2 regions of the Delftia sp. RIT313 genome follow, and region 1 is predicted to be linked to the other one. Evidence: riboswitches for the same ligand, from Rfam matches in the RefSeq annotation. Region 1 holds a riboswitch; the other holds the start of a gene.
What was found. A riboswitch is a leader RNA that binds a small molecule or an ion and turns the genes downstream of it on or off. The one in region 1 is predicted to bind S-adenosylhomocysteine.
Positions count from the first base shown of each region.

Region 2: another riboswitch for S-adenosylhomocysteine. It lies ahead of ahcY (adenosylhomocysteinase); the one in region 1 lies ahead of metH (methionine synthase).

Region 1 covers NZ_JFYT01000057.1:71,607-76,225, forward strand. Annotated here, with positions in the region: gene metH (methionine synthase) at 1-1,859, opposite strand, end outside; S-adenosyl-L-homocysteine riboswitch at 1,914-2,040, opposite strand; gene BW39_RS17070 (FadR/GntR family transcriptional regulator) at 2,318-3,109, shown strand; gene BW39_RS17075 (transporter substrate-binding domain-containing protein) at 3,106-3,912, shown strand; gene BW39_RS17080 (amino acid ABC transporter permease) at 3,944-4,619, shown strand, end outside.
Region 2 covers NZ_JFYT01000029.1:20,293-24,911, forward strand. Annotated here, with positions in the region: gene ahcY (adenosylhomocysteinase) at 1-1,294, opposite strand, end outside; S-adenosyl-L-homocysteine riboswitch at 1,365-1,449, opposite strand; gene BW39_RS04695 (response regulator) at 1,457-2,200, opposite strand; gene BW39_RS04700 (sensor histidine kinase) at 2,227-4,619, opposite strand, start outside.

The DNA.
Region 1 (4,619 bases):
TCGGCGATCTCGGCCAGGTCGAAGTTGCGGAACACGCGCCGGCCCAGGGCGCGCGGCGCCACGGGAGCCTGGGAAAAGTCCACGGGCGTGGCGTTGGCGCGGGCCTTTGCCAGAGGCCACAGCGGCGTCTTCTTCTTGTTGGCGTGCTGGGTGCGGACCTTGTCGTAGTCGGCCTGGATCTCGGCCAGGTAGTTGCCCTTGTTCTCGCCCAGCAGGCTCTGGGCCACGCTGACGCTGCGCGAGGCATCGGGCACGTAGACCACGGGGCCTTCGTACTTAGGGGCGATCTTGACGGCGGTGTGCACGCGCGAGCAGGTGGCGCCGCCGATCAGCAGCGGAATCTTCTTGATGCGGAAGTAGTCGTCCTTGTGCATCTCGCCGGCGACGTATTGCATCTCTTCGAGGCTGGGCGTGATCAGGCCCGACAGGCCGATGATGTCCGCGCCCTCGGCCTTGGCCCGGGCCAGGATCTCATGGCAGGGCACCATCACGCCCATGTTGATGACCTCGAAGTTGTTGCACTGCAGGACCACGGTGACGATGTTCTTGCCGATGTCGTGCACATCGCCCTTGACGGTGGCGATGACGATCTTGCCCTTGCTGGACACGTCCAGGCCCGCCGCCTCCTGCTGGCGCTTTTCCTCTTCGATGTAGGGCACGAGGTGGGCCACGGCCTGCTTCATCACGCGCGCCGACTTGACCACCTGGGGCAGGAACATCTTGCCGGCGCCGAACAGGTCGCCCACGATGTTCATGCCGTCCATCAGCGGGCCTTCGATCACGTGCAGCGGGCGGCCGCCGCCCTGCACCACGATCTGCTGGTAGGCCTCTTCGGTGTCGGCGACGATGAAGTCGGTGATGCCGTGCACCAGGGCGTGCGACAGGCGCTCGCCCACGGTCTTCGGGTTCTCGGGCGTGCCGCGCCATTCGAGCTTCTTGCTGTCGTCCTTGGCGGCGCCCTTGGCGGCGTCGGCAATCTCCAGCAGGCGTTCGGCAGCGTCAGGGCGGCGGTTGAGCACCACGTCTTCCACGCGCTCGCGCAGCTGGGGCTCCAGGTCGTCATAGACGCCGACCATGCCGGCGTTGACGATGCCCATGTCCATGCCCGCCGAGATGGCGTGGTACAGGAACACGGTGTGGATGGCCTCGCGCACGGGGTCGTTGCCGCGGAAGCTGAAGCTCACGTTGGAGACGCCGCCCGAGACCTTGGCGCCGGGCAGATTCTTCTTGATCCAGCGCACGGCCTCGATGAAGTCCACGGCGTAGTTGTCGTGCTCCTCGATGCCGGTGGCCACGGCGAAGATGTTGGGGTCGAAGACGATGTCCTCGGGCGGGAAGCCCACCTCGTCCACCAGGATGCGGTAGGCGCGCTCGCAGATCTCGATCTTGCGCTGGTAGGTGTCGGCCTGGCCCTTCTCGTCGAAGGCCATGACCACGGCGGCCGCGCCGTAGCGCCTGATCAGCCGGGCCTGGCGCTTGAATTCATCCAGGCCTTCCTTCATGGAGATGGAGTTGACGATGCCCTTGCCCTGCAGGCAGCGCAGGCCGGCCTCGATGACCTCCCACTTGGAGCTGTCCACCATGACCGGCACCTTGGCGATGTCGGGCTCGGAGGCGATGAGGTTCAGGAAGCGCACCATGGCGGCCTTGCTGTCCAGCATGGCCTCGTCCATGTTCACGTCGATCACCTGGGCGCCGTTTTCCACCTGCTGGCGTGCCACGGACAGCGCTTCCTCGTACTGCTCGTTGAGGATCATGCGCGCAAAGGCCTTGGAGCCCGTGACGTTGGTGCGCTCGCCCACGTTGACGAACAGCGTGCCCTCACCGATGGAGACAGGCTCCAGGCCCGACAGACGCATGGGAGGGGGAGTGAAAGAGGACGACATCAAGCTCACCTGCAAAAACGGCATGGCAACAGGTGAGCGTCGTTGGCACCGTGGGCGCGGTCCGGCCGGGAACCTGCACCTGGCCCAAGCCTGACGCGGCACGCGATCCGGTGTACGGATGGGCGGGTGCCGCGCTGCAACGCTCCTCGGGCCAAAGCCCGGGATTCTACGGCGGCTGGCGGCGGCCTGCAGTGCGGGTTTTACGCCCGCATTCGGGGCAGGCCTGCACAAAGCCATGCGGCACTGCACCAAAGCGCGGCAGCGCGGGCCGCCGGCGCCGCCTTCGGGGCGGATTGTCGATACCCCATCGCCCCGGATTCTTTGCAGCACCTGAGGACAACGCTCCTTTTTTTGAATCTGGCACGCAATTCGCTATCTGCTGGTTACGTGGTCTGACCAGTCAGGCCAAAACCCTCCACCCGCGCCAGCCCATGCAAAGCATTCCGATCTCGATGGCCCAGACGCTGCAGCAGCACATCTTGAGCGGCCACTATCCCGGCGGCAGCCAGCTGCCGCCGCAGCGCGAGCTGGCCCGGCAGCTGGGCATCAGCCGCGCTTCGCTGCGCGAGGCGCTGTCTATGCTGGAGGCCCTGGGCCTGGTCGAGATCCAGCCGGGCAAGGGCGTGCGCATCAACGGCCCGCACAGCGGCCGTGCACGCATGCACCGCGCCTATGCCACCCCGGCGCTGGGCACGCTGTCGCCGCGCCAGCTGATCGAGCTGCGCCTGGTGCTGGAGCCGGGCTGGGCCGCGCTGGCGGCCGTGCGCGCCGACGACAGCGGCCTGCGCCAGCTGCAATGGACCCAGTCCCAGCTGGCCCACGCCCTCGCCCGCAGCGACCTGCTGGCCGCCGCCGACGCCGATCTGCAGTTCCACCTGCTGCTGGCCCAGCTGTCGGGCAACCCGGGCCTGGTGGCCATGGCGCGCCAGCTGGAGCTGGCCATCAGCCACAGCCTGCGCCTGCCGTTTGCCTGGAGCGGCGCCGACGACCAGCCGGTGCGCGAGCACGACGCCATCGTGCAGGCCGTCTGCGCGGGCGATGCGCCGGGTGCCGCGGGCGCCATGCGCGCCCACCTGCTGTCGGCCGCAAGGCGCAGCGGCATCGATCTCGACACACCGGACGACGCGGCGGCGCCCGACGCGACGGCGCCCGATACATCTGCGCCCGACCCTGACCCGCTTTCCTTTCGCCTCATCCCCCCTCCCGAAGGAGCTTTCGCATGACTTCCTCCCTGACACCCCGCCGCGCATTCATCCGCACCGCCCTGGCGGCCGCCACCCTGGCCGCTGCCGGCCTGGGCGGCGCAGCCCATGCCGACATGCTGGCCAACATCCAGAAGGCCGGCGTGCTGCGCGTGGCGATTCCGCAGGACTTCCCGCCCTTCGGCTCGCTGGGCACCGACCTGAAGCTGCAGGGCTATGACATCGACATGGCGGCCCTGGTGGCCCAGGAGCTGGGCGTGAAGGTGGAGCTGGTGCCCGTGACCAGCACCAACCGCATCCCCTTCCTGACCACGGGCAAGGCCGACATCGTCATCTCCAGCCTGGGCAAGAACGCCGAGCGCGCCAAGGTGATCGACTTCACCCAGGCCTATGCGCCCTTCCCCAAGAGCGTCTACGGCCCCAAGGACGTGAGCATCAAGGCCCCTGCCGACCTGGCCGGCAAGACCGTGGGCGTGACGCGCGGCTCCACCGAGGACCTGGCCCTCACGCAGGTGGCGCCGGCCTCGGCCACCATCAAGCGCTACGAGGACAACAACGCCACCGCGCAAAGCTATCTGACGGGCCAGGTGCAGCTGGTGACGCTGGGCAACATCGTGGCCAACGCCGTCAACGAGCGCACCAGGCTGCGCCAGCTGGACGTGAAGTTCGCGGTCGAGGACACACCCTGCTACATCGGCGTGGCCAAGGGCGAGCCGGCGCTGCTGCAGAAGGTGGACGCCATCATCACCAAGCTCAAGGCCGACGGCCGCCTAACCGGCCTGTCCCAGCGCTGGATGAAGATGCCGCTGCCCGCCACCCTGTAACCGCTGCGCCCCTGCTCCCGGAAATCCTTCCATGGCCTATCAATTCGACTTCGGCGCCGTGTTCGACTACAGCGGCCTGCTGGCACAGGGCGCAGGCTTCACGCTGGCGCTGACGGCGGCGGGCGCCGTGCTGGGCGGCGCCATCGGCGTGGCCGGCGGCGTCAGCCGCGCCTGGCGCATTGCGCCGCTGCACTGGCTGTTCAAGGTGTACGTGGAGGGCATACGCAACACGCCCTTCCTGGTGCAGCTGATGTTCGTGTTCTTCGGCCTGCCTTCGCTGGGCGTGCAGATCAACGAATGGCAGGCCTGCCTGCTGACCACGGTGATCAACCTGGGCGCCTACATCACCGAGATCGTGCGCGCCGGCATCCAGGAGACGCCGCGCGGCCAGCTGGAAGCCGCTGGCGCGCTGGGCATGGGCCGCTGGGCGGTCTTCCGCCATGTGGTGCTGCGCCCTGCGCTGCAGCGGGTCTGGCCCTCGCTGAGCAGCCAGATCGTGATCGTGATGCTGGGCACCTCGGTGGTCTCGCAGATCGCCGCCCAGGACCTGACGTTTGCGGCCAACTTCATCCAGTCGCGCAACTTCCGCGCGTTCGAGACCTACCTGGTGGTGACGGCGGCGTACTTCGTGCTGGCCCTGGCACTGCGCCAGTTGCTGGCCTGGATAGGCCAGCGCTTCGTGGTGGGCCGCCGCACGCCGAGTGCAG
Region 2 (4,619 bases), on a different contig from region 1:
TGGGCAGCACGTAGACCTTGCCGACCTCGTAGGCGTCGGGCTTGGTGAACAGCTCGATCTGGGCGATGGTCTGGTTGGCGAACGAGGCGCTCATCACGAAGCTGGGGTGGCCGGTGGCGCAACCCAGGTTCACCAGGCGGCCCTTGGCCAGCAGGATGATCTTCTTGCCGTCAGGGAAGGTGATGTGGTCCACCTGGGGCTTGATCTCTTCCCACTGGTACTGCTCGATGGAGGCGACGTCGATCTCGTTGTCGAAGTGGCCGATGTTGCAGACGATGGCTTCGTTCTTCATGGCCACCATGTGCTCGTGGCGGATGATGTCGCGGTTGCCGGTGGTGGTCACGAAGATGTCGGCCTTGTCGGCTGCCCACTCCATGGTCACGACCTTGTAGCCTTCCATGGCCGCCTGCAGGGCGTTGATGGGATCGATCTCGGTGACCCAGACCTGGGCCGACAGCGCGCGCAGCGCCTGGGCGCAGCCCTTGCCCACGTCGCCGTAGCCGGCCACCACGGCAACCTTGCCGGCGATCATCACGTCGGTGGCGCGCTTGATGCCGTCCACCAGCGATTCACGGCAGCCGTAGAGGTTGTCGAACTTGCTCTTGGTGACGGAGTCGTTGACGTTGATGGCACGGAACTTCAGCGTGCCCTTGGCCGACATCTCGTTGAGGCGGTGCACGCCGGTCGTGGTCTCTTCGGTCACGCCGATGATGTGGGCGCTCTTGCGCGTGTACCAGGTGGGGTCCTGGGCCAGCTTGGCGCGGATGGCGGCGAAGGCGATCTTCTCTTCTTCGGAGGCGGGGTTGTCCAGCACGGACAGGTCCTTTTCGGCGCGCATGCCCAGGTGCAGCAGCATGGTGGCGTCGCCGCCGTCGTCCAGGATCATGTTGGGGCCTTCGCCTTCGGTGCCGGCGGCGCCGAATTCAAAGATGCGGTGGGTGTAGTCCCAGTAGTCGGCCAGCGATTCGCCCTTGATGGCGAACACAGGCGTGCCGGTTTCCGCGATGGCGGCAGCAGCGTGGTCCTGCGTCGAGAAGATGTTGCACGACGCCCAGCGCACTTCGGCGCCCAGGGCCTTGAGCGTCTCGATCAGCACGGCCGTCTGGATGGTCATGTGCAGCGAGCCGGTGATGCGCGCGCCCTTGAGGGGCTGGGCAGCGGCGAATTCCTCGCGCGTGGCCATCAGGCCGGGCATTTCGGTTTCGGCGATCAGGATTTCCTTGCGGCCCCAGGCAGCGAGGGAAATGTCAGCGATGGCCGTGTCGGCGGAAACGGGACGAACAGCAGCGTTCATGGTTTTCTCCAAAAGATGAATGAAAAACCACGTTCTGCGGGAGACGAAAAAAAGCTCACCGCACAGAAAGCGTGGGCGAGCGTCGTTGCAGGTATGACTCCGAGCCTCGCGACCACGCCTGATGTGTGGGGGCCGCTGCAACGCTCCTCGGAGAGGCGCCGATTATACCGATCCCGGGGATGCCTCACCGCCCAGCCCCACAAGCCGGTAGCCCACCTGCAGCTCGGTCACCAGGTGGCGCGGCTGGGCCGGCTCGTCCTCGATCTTCTGGCGCAGATTGGCCATGTGCACGCGCAGGTAGTGGGCGCGGCTCAGGTACTCGGGGCCCCAGACCTGCAGCAGCAGCTGGCGGTGGGTCATCACACGGCCCTGGGCGGCGATCAGGGCCGCCAGCAGGCGGAATTCGATGGGCGTGAGGTGCACCGGCTGCCCCGCGCGCCGCACCTCATGCGTGGCCAGGTCCACCTGCACCGGGCCGAAGTGCACCTTGCTGGACGCGGCGGTGCCGCCCGCCCCACCGGCGGCGCCCAGCTGCTGGCGGCGGCGCAGCATCACGCGCAGCCGGGCCAGCAGCTCGGGCACGCCGAAGGGCTTGACCAGGTAGTCGTCGGCGCCGGCATCCAATGCGGCCACCTTCTCGTCCTCACGCTCGCGCGCGGAGAGCACGAGCACGGGCACGGAGGACCACCCGCGCAGCTCGGTCAGGACCTGCTTGCCATCGGCGTCCGGCAGGCCCAGGTCGAGGATGACCAGGTCGGGCTGGCGGCTGGCGGCCTCGATCAGGCCGCGGCGCGCGCTGTCGGCCTCGAAGACCTGCCAGCCTTCGTCTTCCAGCACCAGGCGCACGAAGCGGCGGATGCCGGGGTCGTCCTCGATCATCAGGATGCGGTTGGCGGGCGTGCTCATGGGGTGCTTTCGTGCATGGCGGGACTCTAATCCAGCGCAGGCTGCTCGGGCACGGGAAAGCGCAGCGTGAAGATGGTGCCCGGGCCGGGCCGTGCGGCGGCAGCCTCGATGCGCCCGCCATGCGCCTCGACAATGCTGCGCACCAGCGCCAGGCCCAGGCCGATGCCCGAGACGGTGGACTCGGCCGTGCCGCGCGTGAAGGGCTCGAACAGCGTCTCCACCGGCAGGTGGGATGGCAGGCCCGGCCCGCCATCGCGCACGGACAGCAGCAGTTCGCCATCCTGCACGCGCGCACTGATGGCCAGCGGTGTGCCGGCCGGCGTGTACTTGGCGGCGTTGTCCAGCAGGTTGACCAGCACGCGCTCCATGAGCAGGGCATCGAGCTGCAGCAGCGGCAGGCTGGCGGGCACGTCGGTGCTCACGGGATGCTGGCCCAGGCGCGCGCGCATCTGGCGCAGCGCGCTGCCCACCACTTCGTCCAGCGGCAGCCATTCGCGCTGCAGGTGCACGCCGCCTTGCTGCAGGCGCGCCATGTCCAGCAGGTTCTCCACCAGGCGCTGCATGGCCTGCGCCTGGATGCGGACCTGCTCCAGCATGTCGGCCGCGCCGCCCGGCGGCACATGGCGCTGCGCGGCCTCGGCCGCGCCCAGGATGGTGGTCAGCGGGGTGCGCAGGTCGTGCGAGACGGCCGACAGCAGGGTGTTGCGCATGCGCTCGCCCTCCATGGCGATCTGGGTCTGCTGGGCCACGGCCACGAAGTGCTGGCGCTCCAGCGCCAGCGCCACCTGGCTGGCACAGGCCTCCAGCAGGCGCTGCTCCTCGGGCACCTCCAGGCGCTGCGGCGCACGCAGCTGCAGCACCAGCACGCCGCGCATGCGCACGGGTGCCGCCAGCGGCACATAGCGGGCCGGTGCGGCCGGCAGCGTGTCCGTGCCCTGGCCGGCCTGCTGGCCATGGTCCATGGCCCAGCGCGCAATGCTGTCGTCCATGGGGCAGGGGCCACCGCCCGCGGGCCGCAGGCGCTCGTCGGCATCGGGCAGCAGCAGCCCGGCCTGGGCGTCGAACACGCCCGAGACCGTGCGCAGCGCAATCTCCACCACCTGCTCCTGCGTGAGCGCACCCGACAGGTCGCGCGCCAGCCGCGCCAGGGCGCCCGCGCGCCGCTCGCGCTCGGCCGCCACGCGCGCCTCGTGGCGCAGCCGCGCCATGAGCTGGCCGCAGACCAGGGCCACGCCCAGCATCAGCACGAAGGTGAACAGGTACTGCGTGTCGTTGACATGGAAGGATCCGCGCGGAGGCACGAAGAAAAAGTCGAAGCACAGTACCGACAGCAGCGCCGCCCAGGCGCCCGGGCCACGCCCCCAGCGCAACGAAGACAGCACGACGATGAGCAGGAACAGCATCACCACGTTGGCCGGGTCGAAGATGCGCAGCAGCTGCTCGGCCAGCACCGTGGCGGTCAAGCAGGCCAGGGTCACGCCGGCATAGCCCTTCCAGGGCAGCGGCCTGCGCCGCAGCGGTGCGGCAGGCGCGGCCTCGGTCCGGGCCGCGCTGGAGCCCCCGGAGAGCACGAGCACGTCGATGTCGGGATGCAGCTGGACGATGCGGTCAGGCAGGCTGCGGCCCCACCAGCGCCAGGGCGACCATGCCGGGCGCGGCGGCTGGGCCAGCACCAGGCGGCTGGCGTTGCGCTCGCGCGCGAAAGCGACCAGGGCCTCGGCCACATCGGCGCCCGGCAGCGTGGCCGTCTCGGCGCCCAGGCGCGCGGCCAGGGCCAGGGTCTTGAGCACGGCGGCCTGCACGCTGCGCGGGCGGTGCTGGCGCTGGGGCGCGTCCACGTAGACCACCATCCAGTCCGCATCGAGCCGGCGCGCCATGCGCGCAACCTGGCGCACCAGGGCGTCGTCGCCCGCGTGTCCTGCCACGGCCACCAGCAGGCGCTCACGCGCAGGCCATACCGTGCCTATGGAGCGCTCGCGCCGGTAGTCGCGCATGTCCTCGTCCACGCGGTCGGCCGTGCGGCGCAGCGCCAGCTCGCGCAGCGCCAGCAGGTTGCCGCGCCTGAAGAAGTTGCGTGAGGCCCGCTCGGCCTGCTCCAGCATGTAGACCTTGCCGTCCTTCAACCGGCGCAGCAGTTCGTCGGGCGAGATGTCGACGACGATGACCTCGTCGGCATCGTCGAAGATCTGGTCGGGCACGGTCTCGCGCACCGTGATGCCGACGATGCCGCCCACCACGTCGTTCAGGCTTTCCAGGTGCTGCACGTTGATCGTGGTCCAGACATCGATGCCTGCGTCCAGCAGCTCCTGCACGTCCTGCCAGCGCTTGGGATGGCGCGAACCCGGCGCATTGCTGTGCGCCAGTTCATCGAGCAGCAGCACGCGCGGCCGCCGCGCGAGCGCCGCATCCAGGTCGAACT